Regions from separate parts of the Exiguobacterium sp. SL-10 genome, predicted to be linked through region 2. Evidence: a T-box and tRNA genes for the amino acid it is inferred to sense, from the RefSeq annotation. Region 2 holds a T-box; the other holds one or more tRNA genes.
The links. A T-box is a leader RNA that pairs with one kind of tRNA and senses whether it is charged. The one in region 2 lies ahead of EVJ33_RS00495 (valine--tRNA ligase), so its partner is inferred to be a tRNA-Val.
Positions count from the first base shown of each region.

Region 1: it encodes a tRNA-Val, which carries the amino acid that the T-box ahead of EVJ33_RS00495 (valine--tRNA ligase) is inferred to sense. The anticodon was not compared.

Region 1 covers NZ_SJUP01000010.1:18,828-28,111, reverse strand. Annotated here, with positions in the region: gene EVJ33_RS11395 (aminopeptidase) at 1-712, shown strand, start outside; gene EVJ33_RS11390 (alpha/beta hydrolase) at 755-1,537, opposite strand; gene EVJ33_RS11385 (TetR/AcrR family transcriptional regulator) at 1,663-2,241, shown strand; gene EVJ33_RS11380 (DMT family transporter) at 2,232-2,582, shown strand; gene EVJ33_RS11375 (DMT family transporter) at 2,579-2,893, shown strand; gene EVJ33_RS11370 (GNAT family N-acetyltransferase) at 2,961-3,518, shown strand; tRNA gene EVJ33_RS11365 (tRNA-Val) at 3,607-3,679, shown strand; gene EVJ33_RS11360 (DUF554 domain-containing protein) at 3,837-4,538, shown strand; gene EVJ33_RS11355 (pyrroline-5-carboxylate reductase family protein) at 4,581-5,363, opposite strand; gene yidD (membrane protein insertion efficiency factor YidD) at 5,539-5,838, shown strand; gene EVJ33_RS11345 (alanine/glycine:cation symporter family protein) at 5,969-7,327, shown strand; gene EVJ33_RS11340 (potassium channel family protein) at 7,346-7,705, opposite strand; gene cypC (CYP152 family fatty-acid peroxygenase CypC) at 7,790-9,031, shown strand; gene EVJ33_RS11330 (sugar nucleotide-binding protein) at 9,048-9,284, opposite strand, start outside.
Region 2 covers NZ_SJUP01000001.1:91,363-100,646, reverse strand. Annotated here, with positions in the region: gene EVJ33_RS00495 (valine--tRNA ligase) at 1-2,141, opposite strand, end outside; T-box leader at 2,197-2,417, opposite strand; gene hemL (glutamate-1-semialdehyde 2,1-aminomutase) at 2,465-3,769, opposite strand; gene hemB (porphobilinogen synthase) at 3,766-4,746, opposite strand; gene EVJ33_RS00480 (uroporphyrinogen-III synthase) at 4,743-5,429, opposite strand; gene hemC (hydroxymethylbilane synthase) at 5,401-6,318, opposite strand; gene hemA (glutamyl-tRNA reductase) at 6,378-7,721, opposite strand; gene EVJ33_RS00465 (AI-2E family transporter) at 7,907-9,085, opposite strand; gene yihA (ribosome biogenesis GTP-binding protein YihA/YsxC) at 9,199-9,284, opposite strand, start outside.

The DNA of each region.
Region 1 (9,284 bases), on a different contig from region 2:
CGAAGCAACACGCATGGACCAATCGGATGTCGTCGCCGCGTGGGACGAGCATGACGCATCGCTCCGTGAGCGGGCGACGTTACTCACGAACAAGAAATATGCGAAGCTCCATTACAAGGCACCGGGCACGGAGTTGACAATTGGCTTGCCGAAGAAACACGTCTTCCTCGGCGGCGGTGGTCCGAACATCGACGGTGTCGACTTTATCGCCAACATGCCGACCGAAGAAGTGTTCACGCTCGCCGATAAAGATTCGGTCGAAGGACACGTGTCGAGCACGAAACCGCTCAGCTATAGCGGCAACTTGATCGATGAGTTCACGCTTTGGTTCGAAGGTGGGAAAGTCGTGAAGGCGGAAGCGAAGCAAGGGCAAGCCGCGCTCGATGAGTTGTTGAACCTCGACGAAGGCGCGCGCCGCATCGGGGAAGTCGCCCTCGTGCCGGACGATTCGCCAATCTCGAACTCAGGCCTTCTTTTCTATAACACGTTGTTCGACGAGAACGCATCGTGCCACTTGGCGCTCGGACGCGCCTACTCGACATGTCTCGAAGGTGGACCGCAAATGTCGGCCGAAGAACTCGCTGAGAACGGCGCGAACGACTCGATGACACACGTTGACTTCATGATCGGTTCGGCCGAGATGAACATCGACGGGGAACTTGAAGACGGTTCACGCGAAGCCATCATGCGTGACGGGAACTGGGTCATCTAAACAAGCAAGAGACGAATTCCTTCGCGGAGTTCGTCTCTTTTTTTACGTTAATTCATAGAGGAAAGCGAGGGCGTTCGGTAGCCGTCGCCGCCACGCGACTTCATTATGGACGGCGCCGGGCTCGACCTCGTACCGAAAGGTGATCCCTTTGCGTGCGATCGTCTCGACAAGTTTCGCATTCGTATATAAGTAATCTTCGGGCGTGATCGGTCCGCTCGTCTCGTTCGTCCCGATGTCCATATAGAGGCGCGCCGTCACATTAGCCTGCTTCACTTCCCGAATGAGCGAGTCGAGATTGGCCCACGCGGCCGTCGAGAGCGAGCCGACGCGCCGGATGGACGGATAGGCTGTCATCATATAGAGCGAGATGACCCCACCCATCGAGCTCCCCATCACGCCGACGTCGTCCGGGTCGGTCGCATAGCGCTCGTCAATCCACGGCTTCAATTCCTGCATGATCCAGTCGGCGTAAGCTCGACCTTTTCCCCCGAGGGTGGGCCGGGTCTTGGCGAGTTCAGGCCCGATTCGTCGATACAGCATCTCATCCTCATAAAACGAGTATTCGTCGTAGCGGTCGAGCCAGTCCGGTGCGCTCGAGATGGCGACGACCATGAGCGGCAGTTGCAGATCCTCGATCTGGCGGTCAATCGACCAACCTTCCCCAATCGTGGCGGTCTTGCCGTCGAACACGTTTTGACCGTCGTGCATATAGAGGACCGGGATCCGCTCGTCAGCCGACACAAAGTCGGGACGATAGACGCGCACGATCCGTTTCCGTCCGCGTGTCGTCTCGGTCGGTAACGTAAAGCTGAATTGCTCAAGCATATAAAGCGCTCCTTTCCCATTAGCTGTCTTCATTTTGCCGGCTGGAACTAGACAATGCAATCAACATACTTGACTACCTACCGTTCGTTAGGTAAAGTAATGGGAGAGAAAGGGGACGATCATGGATGAACACGAAACAGCGAATCGAACTGGCGGCGCGGCGCCGGTTTGCGCTTGAAGGATATGAAGGCTTGTCGCTCGCCTCGCTTGCTGAGGATGTCGGCATCAAAAAGGCGTCGCTATACGCCCACATTGAAGGGAAAGAACAACTGTTCAAACAAGTCGTCGAAGACATGGCGAAGCGTTATGAACACGTCTGGCAGGAGGCTCGGGACGCGACCACAGACGCGACACCGCTCGAACGGATCGAGGCAATCATTGAGGCACTGATTCGCTTCTTTGAAGAAGAGGAGACGTGGATGCTGACGAAGCGGATGCTGCTCGTCCCGCCACCGGAACTGCGTTCGTTCATCGAGGCGACGCTCGGTTCGGTCGAAACAGATCTGCAGGCGTTCGAGAAAGAACAGTTTCGCTTGGCAATGGAACAGGGCGCCTTACCGGAACAATCGCTGGAGGATGTGTATGACGCGTATTATTGTTTTTTAGACGGGGCGCTCCTTTCGCTCTTCACACTTGAGACGAATCGCGTCAAGCGGCAACGGGCCGCATTCACGATCTTTAAAAAAGGAGTCGGATGGACATGAAACAAGATCAAAGAGCCTGGATTTGGCTCGTGCTCGCCGGTCTGCTCGAAATCGTCTGGGCCACGACGATGAAATTGTCGAACGGATTCACAGTGCTCGGACCGACCGTGATTACCATTGTGTTGTTGATTGTGAGCTTTGGACTGCTGGCGCTGGCGTTTCGTGTCTTGCCGGCAGGGACCGGCTATGCGGTATTCACCGGAATCGGGGCCGTCGGAACCGTCATCGTCGGTGCGGTCTTGTTCAATGAGGCGCTCACCGGGATGAAGCTCGTCTTTATCATCACGCTTCTAATCGGAGTGATTGGACTGAAACAAGTGACAGGAGGTGAGGCGGCATGAGTTGGGTATTTTTGATTGGCGCGGGTCTTGCCGAGATGATGGCCGTCTTTTGGATGGGGAAGTCGAAAGGCTATCAGATTGTTAAATGGTCGATCTTGTCGGTCGGAACGTTTGCCTTAAGCTTTTATTTATTATCGCGTTCGCTCGAGACGCTCCCACTCGGATTGGCTTATTCGATTTGGGTCGGGATTGGCGCGGCCGGTGGCGTTGTGCTCGGTATGTTGTACTTGAACGAATCCCGAGATCGGTGGCGTATTTTCTTCCTATTGCTTATTATCGGCAGCGTCATCGGGTTGAAGGTTGTCGCGTGATCAGGATTAGCTTTGAATAAAAACGGGAATTGAATAGTTCAGACTGTGAATGAAAGGGGCGGGGACGATGAGTCAGATCAAGCTGCAATCCGAGCGTCTACGACTCGAACCTTACACGATTGCTGATTTTTATTTCGTGAAATCGCTACTCCAAGATCCGCGCGTGATGCGTTTCATTAGCCCGGACGGAAAGCCATATACGGATGAACAGACGATCGAATGGTTCGAGCGCCAGTTGGCCCGCTATCAGACGGGTCGTCAAACCGGATTGCTCAAATTGATGTCGCATGAAAATGACGAACCGATTGGCCATGCCGGCACGTTGCTCCATGAACTCGACGGCACGATTGAACTTGAAGTCGGATATTGGTTGGCGCCGAAGCATTGGCATATGGGCTACGGACGCGAGGCGGCGGCACGTCTCATGCGTTACGCGTTCGAAGAAGGGGAGAAGGAGATTATCTCCTTGATCCATCCGGATAACGTCCCATCACAGCGGGTCGCGAAAGCGAACGGACTGCATTGGGACCGCGACACCGAGTACCAAGGCATGCTCGTCTCCGTCTATGCCGGGGATTTAGAGCGGTTGTGCCGCCATATGAAACGGGAAGAAATGACGCGTTGAAAAAAAGTAAAAAAAAGTTTTAAAAAACAGTTGCCAAGGCATTAGTTTCTTGATATATTAATAGTGTCCTTAAGAGAGGACACGACCTGATTCTGTAGCTCAGCTGGGAGAGCGCTACCTTGACAGGGTAGAGGTCGCTGGTTCGAGCCCAGTCAGAATCACTTGGGTGCCAAACCCGATGCGAAACCCATAGGAACGTGGGTTTCCGCGACGCCACTTCTTGCGAGAAGTGGCTTTTTTTGTTTTTCTTTCAATTGACAGCTCATATAAACAGTTGGTATATTCCTCTCAATACATACAGAAACGGGGAATCATCGAATGGTCTTAACCGGAACCATCGTCAATGCGGCGTTAATCGTGATTGGCACATTACTTGGACTCTTGTTTCACCGCATCCCCGAACGAATGAAAGAGACGGTCACTGCAGCCATCGGTCTCGCGGTCGTCTTGCTTGGGATTCAAATGGGGATGAAGAGTGAGAACTTTTTAATCGTGATCGGCAGTCTCGTCATCGGGGCGGCGCTCGGTGAATGGTGGAAACTTGATGAGAAGTTGAACGAGGTCGGCTATCAGTTGGAACGCCGACTCGGTGGCAAGAGCAAGTCGAGTATCGCCGAAGGGTTCATCACGGCGACGCTCATTTTCGTTATCGGAGCGATGGCTGTCATCGGTGCACTCGACAGCGGGTTGCGCGGGGACCATGATGTCCTCTATACGAAAGGGTTGATTGACGGCTTCACGGCACTCGTCCTTAGCTCGACGCTCGGAATCGGGGTCATGTTTTCAGCTGTGCCGGTGCTCCTCTATCAAGGAGCAATCGCCCTTCTCGCCATCCAAATCATGAAGTTCATCCCAGAGTCACTCATGGATGACTTTATTTTAGAGATGACGGCGACCGGGGGGGTCATGATTGTCGCAATCGGTTTAAATTTAGTCGGAATCACCCGGATTCGCGTCGCGAACTTATTGCCGGGGATTTTGATGGTCGCGGTGATCGTCACGGTGTTACATATCGTCTAATGAAAAAAATCCGAGAGACGCATCGCGTTTCTCGGATTTTTTTCAGTTCTTCGGTTGTTCGACTTCTTCTTTCGCACTTTCGCGAAGCGCTGAAGCCATGACGTCCGCTAAATCGCGCGAGCGGAGAACGCCGACACCACGATCAGTCGGACCGTCCGGCGCGGCCACGTCTGCGATCAAGTCGTTCGTCGGGCGTGTCTCGTGAAGGAGCAGCTCGGCCGACCCTTTCATCGCTTGGGCGACGATTTGGCGAGCCGTCGTTTCGTCAAAGCCAGCTTCTGTCAAGACGGGCGTCATCGACCCGACGATCTCATAAAAGAACGCAGGACTGCATCCAGCGGCAGCCATGAACGCCGACATCGTCTTCGCATCTGTCACGGCCGTCCGACCGACGCGTTCAAACAGCGCGGTCACGGTCTCACGGACCGCATCATCCGTTTCGGGACCAAACCAGAGCCCAGTCATCCCGCTTTGATAAGCGACCGGTGTGTTCGGCATCGCGCAGACGGCAGGGAGTCCTGACATCTCTTCAATCTCGCTCGGTTCGATATGAGCTGCGACTGATACGAGAAGCGGTGTGTTCCACGTTTTCGATTGCACATAAGGAATGACCCCGTCCGGTTGCATCGCGAGGACGACGATGTCATACGCGTTGACATCCTCTTCGTCGACGATTTGCACACCGAGCTCGGCCTGGAGCTCTGTCAAACGGGTCCGGTCACTTCGGTTCGTCATCGTGATTTGTTCAGGTGACAGGCCTGAGGCAAGCCATCCGCGTACGAGTGACTCACTCATCGATCCTGCACCCACCATTAAAATATTCATTCTCGTCACCTCTTCATGATAGATTCGGTCATGTATATGTTGCTTATCATAACAAATGAGACGTCAAATAGCGCCTCTTGTGCTCAAATTGTAAAACAAAGGAAAAACGTGACCCCGGTTTGTCACTGAATTGTCGCAACCGTCACGGATGACAAGTCGAACCGGTCGAGCTATCATGACAGTAATCAATCAGGAGGCGATAAAAGTGAAACGAGTGCTAGTCCGGGGGATTCAAGGGTATCAACGCTTCATTTCTCCGTTGAAACCACCGACTTGTCGGTTTTATCCGAGTTGTTCACATTATGGGATTGAAGCGATCGAGAAACACGGTGCTGTCAAAGGTGGGTATTTGACGACACGTCGGCTCCTGCGGTGTCAACCGTTCCATTCAGGTGGACTTGACTACGTGCCGGACGAGTTCGATTGGAAAGCACCATTACAACGTGAAAAACCCCCATCTCAGCGAGACGTCTAATTGGCGGCTCGCTGTTTTAGATACAGCCACCATTTCTCCGTCTTGTTTTATTACAATACTTTTGACAATCTTCTAAGTATTCTGAAAAAATAGAGATGCACGATTACATAAGGGGAAAGGGGAATACAACATGGGTCAATCGTTCAGTGAACTGATTGGTACGATTTCAAACTTTGTGTGGGGACCACCGTTATTGATTTTGCTTGTGGGGACAGGCATTTACTTGACGGTACGTCTCGGGGGGATTCAAATCACTAAGTTGCCTTATGCATTGAAACTCGCATTCTCTAAAAATCAAGACAAGTCATCGGAAGGAGATATCAGTCACTTCCAAGCGCTCATGACGGCGCTTGCGGCCACGGTCGGTACGGGGAATATCGTCGGGGTCGCGACGGCCGTCGTACTCGGTGGTCCAGGCGCGATCGTCTGGATGTGGGTGTCCGGATTCTTTGGGATGGCGACGAAGTACGCGGAAGCCGTGCTCGCGGTCAAATATCGAGTCACCGATGAACGGGGGCAGATGGCCGGGGGGCCGATGTATTACTTGGAGCGTGGCCTGAAACAACGGTGGCTCGCCGTCGCCTTCGCCGGGTTCGCTTCACTCGCGGCGTTCGGGATCGGGAATGGGGTTCAGACGAATTCAGTGGCGATGGCACTCCAAACGACGTTTGATGTGCCACTTTACGTATCCGGCATCTTGATCATGATCTTCACAGGGGCCGTCATCTTAGGCGGGGTCAAATCGATTGGACGCGTCGTCAGTTATTTCGTACCGGTGATGATCGTCTTTTATCTCGGCAGCGGGCTGTTGATTATGATCATGAACTATACACTTATTCCAGATGCGGTCGCACTCATCTTCAGTAGCACGTTAAGTCCTGAGGCGATTGGAGGAGGAGCTATCGGGGCCGCCATTCGTTACGGGGTCGCACGTGGCGTCTTCTCGAACGAGGCAGGTCTCGGATCGGCACCGATCGCGGCTGCGGCCGCTAAGACGGATATGCCGGGACGTCAGGCGCTTGTCTCGATGACGCAAGTGTTCCTCGATACGCTCATCGTCTGTTCGGTCACAGGGATCACGCTCGTCATGGGGGGACAAATCGGATCCGGGCTTGAAGGGGTCGCGTTGACGACGGCGACGTTCGAGCAGTTCTTAGGACCGGCCGGCGGTTATATCGTGACGATTGGACTCGTGATGTTTGCCTATTCGACGGTGCTCGGATGGTCATATTATGGCGAACGTTCGATTCACTACTTATTCGGTCAGAAATCGATTCTTCCGTATCGGATCGTCTTCGTCCTAGTCGCCGGTCTCGGCGCGATGACGACGAATTTGAACTTGGTCTGGGCGCTCTCAGATGTGTTCAACGGCTTGATGGCGATCCCGAACTTGATTGGGCTATTGTTCTTGTCGGGTGTCGTCATTGCGGAGACGAAACGATTCAATCAGCAGCTCGAGCTCGAGAATCGAAACCGAAAAGCATCTTAACAGCAGACGCCACCATCCTCAAGGGGACGGTGGCGTCTTTCGCTTGCGGATTTCTTCAAGTCGTGCTTGCTGAAGATGATCAAACACTTTCGTGATGAAGCCGACCATGATGCCGACACCGGTAATGACGTAACCAATCGTGAACACTTTTCCTAAGTCGGTCGTCGGAACGAAATCTCCATAGCCGATTGTCGTGAGCGTGACGACGCTGAAATATAAGGCGTCGAGCCAACGCATATCCTCGAACCGCGAATAAAATAGCGTCCCCGAGACGATGGTCAGGAGGGCGAGGCTGAACAACACTTGAAACTCAGCGTCCTTCAAACCGCGCCAAATCCCGCGAAACATGCGCCGAAACGTCAAAATGAATGAGAGCATTCGTCCGCCTCCTTTCTATAATAGGTTTGTTCGCGATGAACAGGGGAACATCCTCTATAGAAAAGTTGGAAAGGATGATCCATGATGACGCGACCAATCCCGAAAGAAGAGGGTCTTGACCATAGTCTGGCGTTCCTGCGGGAGGGCTATTTGTACGTCCCGAACCGTAGGAGGAGCTTTCAGTCGAACGTATTCGAAACCCGCTTGCTCGGTGAGCGAGTCCTCTGTCTCGGTGGTGCCGAGGCGGCGGCCTTATTTTATGACGCCGATAAATTCGTTCGACAAGATGCGGCACCGAAGCGGTTGCTGAAGACATTGTTCGGAGAAGATGGCGTGCAGACGTTGGACGGTGCGGCGCATACGCATCGAAAAAAGATGTTCATGTCGCTCATGTTCCCTGGAAATATCGAGCGGCTGACGAAACTCGTCAGTCGTGAATGGGAACGGTCGCTCGATGCGGCCGAAGGCGAGACGGTGCTCTACGATACGGCGCAAGAAGTTCTTATGCGCGCCGTCTGTGAATGGGCCGGGGTCCCACTCGGTGAGCATGAAGTGACTCGACGGACGGACGAGATGCGGTTGCTGTTCGAATCGGGGACCGCCCTCGGACCGAAGCATATCCGGGGACGAGCGGCCCGGTCATCGGCCGAGTCATGGGTCCGAGAGATGGTCGAGGACGTACGGACGAACCGGTTGCTACCGAACGAACAGACGGCCTTGTACGAATTTTCATGGCATCGGGATGAGGCGGGCGAGCTACTTCCGGCCGATGTCGTGGCCGTCGAGGTGCTCAATATATTACGACCGACCGTGGCCGTGTCGATTTACGTCTTGTTCACCGTGCTGGCCCTGCATCAGTTTCCGGAGGCTCGTGCCCGGTTAGCCTATGGCGAGACGGATTCGACATGGTTCGTCCAAGAAGTTCGACGCTTCTATCCGTTCTTCCCGGTGACGGCTGCACGCGTCAAGCAGGACTTCGAATGGGATGGTTTTGAGTTCGAACAAGGGACGCTCGTCTTGCTCGACTTGTATGGAACGAACCACGACCCCTCGCTGTGGACGGAGCCCGAACAGTTCAATCCAGACCGATTCAAAGATTGGACCGAGAGTCCGTTCACGTTCATCCCGCAAGGTGGAGGGGATGTGGATTTTGGTCATCGTTGCGCCGGGGAGCATGTGACCATCGCCATCATGCGTGAAACAATTGACGTGTTCCTGGAACGTTACGACTATCAAGTGCCGCCTCAAGATCTCAGCTACAGTTTTGTGGACTTACCGAGTTTGCCGAAAAGTAGGCTCGTTTTAAAACAAATTGAGCGCATATGAGTCGCCGAGAGGCGACTCATTTTGTGTGTAGTGCTAACCGTTTCGTGATCGGTTGAATCGTGATGTTCGTATCGACCATGCGATTGTCCCGCTTCGGTCCGTCCGCTCGTTCGATTTGCCATGACGTGTCATGTAACTCTTTCAAACCGAATGCGATGTCATAGAAAGAATGACTCGGATTGCCGTTCAATTGATACAGTCCCGGTCCTCGTTTCGTCAAAATCTCAAACAACGCGTCTGCCGTGTCTTGTAA
Region 2 (9,284 bases):
TAGCTCGCACGGACGATCGAGTCGCCTTCGTGCGGCAAGTGCTGCCAGATTTCCTCTGTGAGGAACGGCATGAACGGATGCATGAGACGCATGATCGAGTCGAGCGTATACGCGAGCACAGAACGTGTCGTCGCTTTCGCCGTCTCGTCCTCACCGTAGAGCGTGAGTTTCGCCATCTCGATGTACCAGTTACAGAACTCTTCCCAGATGAAGTTGTACAAGTAACGGCCAGCTTCGCCGAACTCGTACTTGTCGACGAGACGCGTCACTTGGTCGATCGTGTCGTTCAAGCGTGTGAGAATCCACTTGTCAGCGAGCGTCTTCTCACCTGACAAATCGATATCCTCATACTTCATGCCGTCCATGTTCATGAGGGCGAAACGACTCGCGTTCCAAATCTTGTTCGCGAAGTTCCATGTCGATTCAATCTTCTCCCAATAGAAACGAAGGTCGTTCCCTGGTGTCGATCCCGTGAGGAGGAACCAGCGGAGCGAGTCCGCACCGTATTGGTCGATGACTTCCATCGGGTCGACGCCGTTTCCGAGCGATTTCGACATTTTGCGGCCTTCCGAGTCGCGGATGAGACCGTGGATGAGCACGTCGTTGAACGGCTGCTTCCCAGTGAACTCGAGCGATTGGAAAATCATGCGCGATACCCAGAAGAAGATGATGTCGTAACCCGTGACGAGCGCGCTCGTCGGGAAGTAACGTTTGAAGTCTGCTGAGTCCGTGTCCGGCCAGCCCATCGTCGAGAACGGCCAGAGCGCTGACGAGAACCATGTGTCGAGCACGTCTTCGTCTTGGTGCCAGTTCTCACTGTCAGCCGGTGCTTCTTTCCCTACATAGATTTCACCTGTCTCGTTATGGTACCAAGCCGGGATGCGGTGGCCCCACCAAAGTTGACGGCTGATACACCAGTCGCGGATGTTCTCCATCCAACGGAGGTACGTGCCTTCGAACCGCTCTGGGACGAAGTTGACTTTCGTGTCGTCATGTCCTTGCGCTTCGAGCGCTGCTTTCGCGAGCGGCTCCATGTCGACGAACCACTGTTTCGAAAGATACGGCTCGATGACTGCGCCTGAACGTTCCGAGTGACCGACCGAGTGCGTGTGCGGCTCGATCTTGACGAGCGTGCCGTCCGCTTCTAAATCTTTGACGAGTTGCTTGCGGCATTCGAAGCGGTCGAGCCCTTCGTACTTGCCGGCGTTCTCGTTCATCTTGCCGCCTTCGTCCATGACGAGGATGCGCGGGAGTTCGTGGCGGTTCCCGATCTCGAAGTCGTTCGGGTCATGCGCCGGCGTGATCTTCACGCAACCTGTACCGAACTCCATGTCGACGTAGTCGTCGGCAACGATCGGGATCTCACGGTTCATGACCGGAAGCATGATCGTCTTGCCAACGAGGTGCGCGTAACGCTCGTCTTTCGGGTTGACGGCAACGGCTGTATCGCCGAGCATCGTCTCCGGACGTGTCGTCGCGATCTCGATGTGGCCTGAGCCGTCAGCGAGCGGATACTTCATGTGGTAGAACGCGCCTTCGACTTCTTGGTAGATGACCTCGATGTCCGAGACGGCCGTCTTTTGCGCCGGATCCCAGTTGACGATGTATTCGCCGCGGTAAATCAAGCCTTTCTCATAGAGACGGACGAACACTTCCTGGACCGCTTTCGAGAGTCCTTCGTCGAGCGTGAAGCGCTCACGTGAGTAGTCGAGACCGAGGCCAAGTTTTGACCACTGGGCACGGATCGTGTCGGCGTACTCGTCTTTCCATTCCCACGTCTTCTCGAGGAACTTCTCGCGTCCGAGGTCGTAACGCATGATGCCGTCCTCACGGAGCTTCTGTTCGACTTTCGCTTGCGTCGCGATTCCGGCGTGGTCCATCCCTGGGAGCCAGAGGACGTCATACCCTTGCATGCGCTTGAGGCGCGTCAATAAGTCTTGGAGCGTCGTGTCCCACGCGTGTCCGAGGTGAAGTTTCCCCGTGACGTTCGGTGGCGGGATGACGATCGTGTAAGGCTGTTTTGAATCGTCCTCGTCTGCTTTGAATACGTCGTTCTCTAACCAGTAGTCATACCATTTCGCTTCCGTCGCACTTGGATCGTACTTCGTCGGCATGGTGATTTCGTTTGTCTCGTTGGCCATATGCCCAACCTCCTCTAATAATGTGGACAAAAAAACGGCTACTCTCGTCCTTAACGCTAAGGACGAAAGAAGCCGTATCTTCCGCGGTACCACCTTAGTTCGCCAACAGGTGGCGCCCTCAAAATCGAATAACGGTCGATGGACCGGACCTTCCTACTTCATTCAAAAGGTCAGCTCCGAGGCGACTTCCGCACCATCCTTCGCGGCCTCGCACCAAGCGGCCGCGTCTCTGAAAAAGGATGTTGATTGCGTACTATTCCTCATCGTAGCTTTTAATCGTATCTGTTAAACAATTGTAGCGACAGAAGATGTTTCCGTCAAGATTACAGTGAAAACTCTTGTTGCAGCTCTTTGAACGTCGCGTCGACCGCTGCGAGCGTCTGGTCGATATCTTCGTCCGTATGCACGGTCGAGAGGAACAAGCCTTCGAACTGTGACGGTGGCAAGAACACGCCGCGCGCCGCCATCTTCTGATAGTAAGCGCGGAACAAGTCGAGGTTCGCCGTCTTCGCCTTCTCGAAGTTCGTCACTTTCTCGTTCGTGAAGAAGAACCCGAACATCGAGCCGGCCCGGTTTGTGTCGTGCGGGATGTTATACTTCTCGGCCGCTTTCGTATAGCCTTCGGCGAGACGGTCCGCTTTGCGTTCGAACTCAGCGTAGTGCTCAGGCTTGAGTTGCGATAGCGTCGTGTAGCCGGCAATCATCGCGAGCGGGTTCCCTGAGAGCGTACCCGCCTGGTAAATCGGTCCTTGCGGTGCGATTTGTTCCATGATCTCGCGTTTCCCGCCATAGGCACCGACCGGAAGGCCGCCGCCGATGACTTTCCCGAGGCACGTCAAGTCCGGCGTGACGCCGAAGTAACCTTGGGCACAGTTATAGCCGACCCGGAACCCGGTCATGACCTCATCAAAGATGAGGAGTGCGCCGTACTGTTCCGTGATTTCGCGGAGTCCTTCGAGGAAGCCAGGTTGCGGTGGCACGAAGCCCATGTTGCCGGCCGCCGGTTCGACGATGACGCCAGCGATGTCGTCGCCGAACTTCTCGAACGCGATGCGGAGCGCCTCCAAATCGTTATACGGCACCGTGAGCGTCTGGCTCGCCAAGTCTTTCGGCACACCTGGTGAGTCCGGGAGACCGAGCGTCGCGACGCCCGAACCAGCCTTGATGAGGAGCGAGTCGCCGTGACCGTGGTAGCAACCTTCGAACTTCAAGATTTTCGTCTTGCCCGTGTAGCCGCGTGCGAGGCGAAGTGCCGCCATCGTCGCTTCCGTACCCGAGTTGACCATGCGTACCATCTCGATTGACGGAACGCGCTCGATGACAAGCTCGGCCATTTTCGTCTCGAGCTCGGTCGGTGTCCCGAACGTCCAGCCGTTCTCGGCTTGCTCTTGAATCGCCTTCGTGACGACCGGGTCACGGTGGCCGAGGATGAGTGGTCCCCATGAGAGGACGTAGTCGATATATTCGTTGCCATCGATGTCGTAGACGCGTGAGCCTTCACCGCGTTCAGCGAAGATTGGCGTCATACCGACTGATTTATAGGCACGGACCGGGCTGTTCACCCCGCCCGGCATGAGCGGACGTGCTTGTTCGAACGCCGCTTCTGAGCGTGTTTGTTTGTAGGTCATGCGTAGTCTCCTTCCAAATAGCGACAGACGTCTTTTGCGAAATACGTGACGATGAGGTCCGCGCCGGCCCGTTTGAAGCCGACCATCGTCTCCATGACGATCCGTTGCTCATCGACCCAGTCGTTCAAAGCAGCCGCTTTGACCATGGCGTACTCGCCGCTCACGTTATACGCCACGATCGGCATATCGAGTGAGTCGCGCATGTCACGGATGATGTCCATGAACGCTAACGCCGGTTTGACGATCATGAAGTCGGCGCCTTGCTCGACGTCCGACTGTGATTCACGGAACGCTTCACGACGGTTGGCCGGGTCCATCTGATAGCCTTTGCGGTCGCCTTCGCCAGGCGCCGATTGGGCTGCGTCACGGAACGGTCCGTAGTACGCCGATGCGTACTTGACACCGTAACTCATGATTGGGATATGGTTGAATCCGTTTTGGTCGAGCCCTTCACGGATGGCGGCGACGAAGCCGTCCATCATCGAACTCGGTGCGATGATGTCAGCGCCAGCTTGCGCTTGCGTGATCGCCGTCTGGACGTGAAGCGGTAGTGATGCGTCGTTATCGACGTCACCGTTCTTCACGATGCCACAATGGCCTGTCGACGTATATTCACATAGGCACGTGTCCGCGATGACCGTGAGCTGTGGCGCCCACTCTTTCACTTTGCGGATCGCTTCTTGGACGATGCCGTGGTCGTGATACGCTTCTGAACCTTCCGGGTCTTTATGTTCTGGTACCCCGAACAAGAGCACCGATTGAATGCCAAGGTCGACGATTTCTTTGATCTCATCCTCGAGGCGGTCGAGTGAGAAGTTGAAGACGCCTGGCATCGAGCTGACTTCACGTTTAATGTCTGTCCCTTCGATGATGAAGAGCGGGTAAATCAAATCTTCTTTCCGAACATGGTTTTCACGTACGAGTGCACGCATCGACTTCGATGAACGAAGGCGACGGTGACGGTCGAACTGGTTCATGAAAAATCCTCCCCTATACACTGTATTAATGCATCCATAGTATAACACTCAGGCACTCGGACCGGTAACGTCGACACTTCCCGGACGGCGCGCTCGGTCACTTCACCGATGGCGTACCACGTCCCATGGAAATGCTCGAGGTACGGCGTGAGTGCTCGAACGGCGGATGGGCTGAGGACGAGGAGCGCCTCGATTCCTTCGAGCGCCTCGACTTCCGTCCCCGTCAGTTCACGGCCAATCGTCTCATAGACGACCCAGTCGTGGACGTTTGCGAGTTGCTTCATATGATCCGTGTTCGCCAAATCGCCTCGGGCGAACAAGACGATATCACCCTCATCGACGGCACTCGCCAAATCGCGGAATAACGCCTCGCCCGTAAATGTATCCGGCATGAGCGCGACGGTGAAGCCGACGGCCTCGAGTGCTTGTTTCGTCTTCTCCCCGACGGCCGCGACCCGGACGTCGCGCGGGACGTCACGGAGCGCTGGCACCGCCGTCTGGCTCGTCACGACGAGCCAATCGAATCGGCTGATCGGCATCTGATTGTACGTCAATCTCGTCTCGATGAGCGGGACGTGATGAACGGAAAGACCGCTCGCGGTGAGCCGGGCTCGTTGCGTAGCGGTCAGTCGTTTTGTCCCTGTGTACCAGACGTCACGCATTGACCGAGGCGAGAATTTCACGCCCGCCGCGTCCAAGCAAATCGTCTGCCACGTCGTTGCCGAGTGCGATCACGTCAGATGACGTCTTCGTCACGCGAAGCACTTCTTTGCCGTCGACTGAAGCGATGAGCCCAGTGAGCGTCACGTCGTCCCCGTCGACCGTCGCGTAACCGCCGACCGGAACGTGGCAGCTGCCTTCGATCGCTTTGAGGAACGTCCGCTCCGCCGTCGCGGCTTTCGCCGTCACGTCATCGTGGAGCAATTGTAGAATCGCCGTCACTTCAGCATCCTCTTTCCGGCTCTCGATGGCGAGCACACCTTGTCCGACGGCCGGGACCATCATGTCGGCGTCAAGCGCCTCGAAGTCGACACGGTCCGTCCACCCCATCCGTTCGAGCCCAGCTTTGGCGAGCAAGATGGCGTTGAAGTTTTCCGTCTCGAGTTTTTTGAGACGCGTGTCGATGTTGCCGCGGATCCATTGAATCTCGAAGTCCGGGCGGGCGGCGAGCATTTGGGCACCGCGACGAAGTGAGCTCGTCCCGATGACGGCACCTTCCGGGAGCGTCTCGAACGTATAGCCGTTCTCGCAGATGAGCACGTCACGAGCGTCGACCCGCTTCGGCATACAGCTGATATAGAGTTCTTCCGGCAACTCGGCCGGGACGTCTTTCATGCTGTGGACGGCGAAGTCGATGTCCCCGGCAATCATCTGTTGTTGGATTTCTTTGACGAACAATCCTTTGCCGCCGACTTTTGACAACTGGACATTGACGATTTGGTCGCCTTTCGTCACGATCTCTTTGATTTCGAACTCGTTTTGCGCCCCAGCTTTCTTCAATTGGTCGATGACCCATTTCGTCTGTGTCATCGCAAGTTGTGAGCGGCGTGAGCCGACGATAATTTTACGCATAGTCCATATCCCCTTCATAGAAAAAGGCGACGAGATTCGCCGCCTTTTTTGATTTTGTATTAGCGCATCAAGGCGCGGAGTGGTGCTTTCGCTGACATCGCTTCCGTCTCTTCCATTTCTGGTTCGACGTCCGGGACGTCGACTTCAAGGCCGAACGTCTCGACGAACTGGTTGATGCGTGTGTTCGCATCCGGTTGTGCGGCCGCGTCTTTGATATAATCGATCGGTTCACGAAGCATTTGGTTGATGATTGACTTCATATGTTTGCCGATGACTTTTTTATCCCGGTCCGATAGATGGTCAAGCTTGCGTTCGAGGCTTTCCATCGTCTCTTCTTGAACGGTGAGGGCGCGGGCGCGCAACTCGTTCATAATCGGGACGACACCGAGCGTGACGAGCCATGTTTGAAACTCTTGGATCGCCTCGTCGATTTTGATTTCAATCTTCTCCGCTTCGACGAGACGGGCCGCCAAGTTTTTGTTGACGATACCGTTCAAGTCATCCACATCGAACAAATGGACACCCGGAAGTGCCCGGACCGCTGGATCGATATCTCGCGGCACAGCAATGTCGATTAACAAAAGTGGACGTTCTCGGCGGAGCAATTGCGCTGCGGCGACGTCATCATAGGCGATGACTGCATCTTTCGCACCGGTCGAGCTGATCAAAATATCGGCGTCGAGTAAGCCGCAGGCGATCTCACGAATCGAATGGGCCCGCCCTTCGAACTTATCGGCAACTGCTTTCGCTTTGCTCTCGGTCCGATTGAAGACGGCAATCTGTTTCGCACCGGCCTCGAACAAGTTGAGCGTTGTCAACTCGCCTGTCTCACCGGCACCGACGACGACGACTTGTTTGTCGTCGAGCGACGCGTACATCTCTTGGGCGAGTGCGACCGCCGCCGAGCTGACCGATACCGACATTTCCCCAATTTGTGTGTCGGTATGGGCGCGTTTGGCGAGCGTCACGGCCTCTTTGAACAGTTTGTTGAACACCGTTCCCGTCGTCCCGTTCTCTTGGGCGCGGAAGAAGCTCGATTTCACTTGACCTAAAATCTGTGTTTCCCCAATAATCATCGAATCGAGTCCAGACGTGACACGGAACAAGTGGCGAATCGCCTCTTCTCCTTCACGAATCGACAAATACGGTGTGAATTGGTCCATCTCTAAATCGAACCAGTTCGCTAAAAAGCGTTTAGTATAATAACGTCCGGTGTGGAGCTGGTCTGTGACGACGTATAGCTCCGTCCGGTTACAAGTCGACAAAATAACCGATTCAAATATGCTCTTCTCTTCGCGAAGCGCAATCATCGCGTCCACGATTTCTTGCTCCCCAAACGAGAACTGCTCCCGAATCGCGACAGGGGCTGTCTTGTTATTTAGTCCAACGACGACAATATGCATGTACCTCTTCCCCTCATCCAAAATCCACCGACGGTTGTCTCTTCTTTTTTACATCTCTACCGTACATTATAACAATTTTTATTTAGGAACTATAATCTTCTGTTCGATTTTTGTGAAATAATTTAAGAACTTTTTGTGACAAAAAAAAGTAGAAACGGACATGAAGACCATTTCTACTTGATTCCTCATTTTAAAGAGGATGGATCGGTAATGATTTGACTCTCTGGCTTCTCATCTTCCTCTTCCGCTTCAAGGTAATGCTTTCGTTCCCTCAGCTTGTAAATCCGGACGATGTTTTGAACGACGACTTTTGCCACCGCATAGAACGGAACGGCGATCAGCATCCCGATAATCCCGGCCAAGTTTCCGGCGACGAGCAAGACGATGATGATCGTCAACGGGTGCACCTTCAGCGTCTTCCCTTGAATGAGCGGTGAGATGACGTTCGCTTCAATCTGTTGGACGATGATGATGACGACGATGACCCAGAGTACTTTGATCGGGTCTTGGATGAAGGCGACGACGACAGCCGGTGCCGCACCGAGGAACGGTCCGACGTACGGGATGATGTTCGTCACCATCATGAAGAGCGCGAGCAAGATGGCATAATCGACGCCGATAATCCAGAGCCCGATGAGCGAGGTGATTCCGACGAAGAACGCCACGATCAACTGGGCATGGACGTAGTTTTTAACCGTCGTATGCATGTCATGCAGGATGTTACGCGTCTCCTTCTCATAGCTCGACGGCAACAGCTTGACGATTGAGTCCGGAAGACGTTTTCCATCGAGAAGCATGTATAGAAGCATGAACGGAATGACGACAATCGTGATGACGGCCGACGTGATGAAGCCGACGAATTGGCCGAGCGATGAGGCAATGTTCCCGAAGATATCACCGAGGTACGTCGTGACGTTGTTCGTGAAGTCGGTGAACATATCATCGTTCTCGGCGATGAAGCGTGATAAGAACTCGTTTTGCATGAGTGAGTCACGGACGGCGAACGCCTGCTCCTGCAACTCTTTGGCGATACTCGGCATCGCATTGACGAGCGATGTGACCTGCTCCCCGAGCACCGGTCCGAGGATGCTGAAGACGAGCGTAAAGATCAGCACGAGCCCCCCGAGCGTGATGCCGACGGCGAGCGGACGTTTACCTTCCATCCGTTTCTCTAAGAAGTCGACAATCCCGACTAAGAAATAATAGAAAAGTCCAGCAATGATGAGCGGTACCGTGACGAGCGCCAAAATAACTTGAATCGGTTCGAACACGAAAGAAATTTCCGTCCCGACCAAGATGACCAAGAAAATCGTCAGCGTCCAAAATAAGAAGCGGTACCATTTGTTTTGAAACATGATTTGCATCTTTCCACCTCGTTCTGTATTCTCTTGTCTTATGTAATTAGGACAATTATACGATACTTACCCGCTCGCGTAACCCTGAAAACAAAAAAGACGAGGAGATTCCTCGTCTTCGATCAATCTTCTTCGCGTGTCAGTAAATCGTAAATCGCTTTCCACGCCTCGTCTTTCCCTTCGGCCGTCTCCGCCGAGAACGCGACGA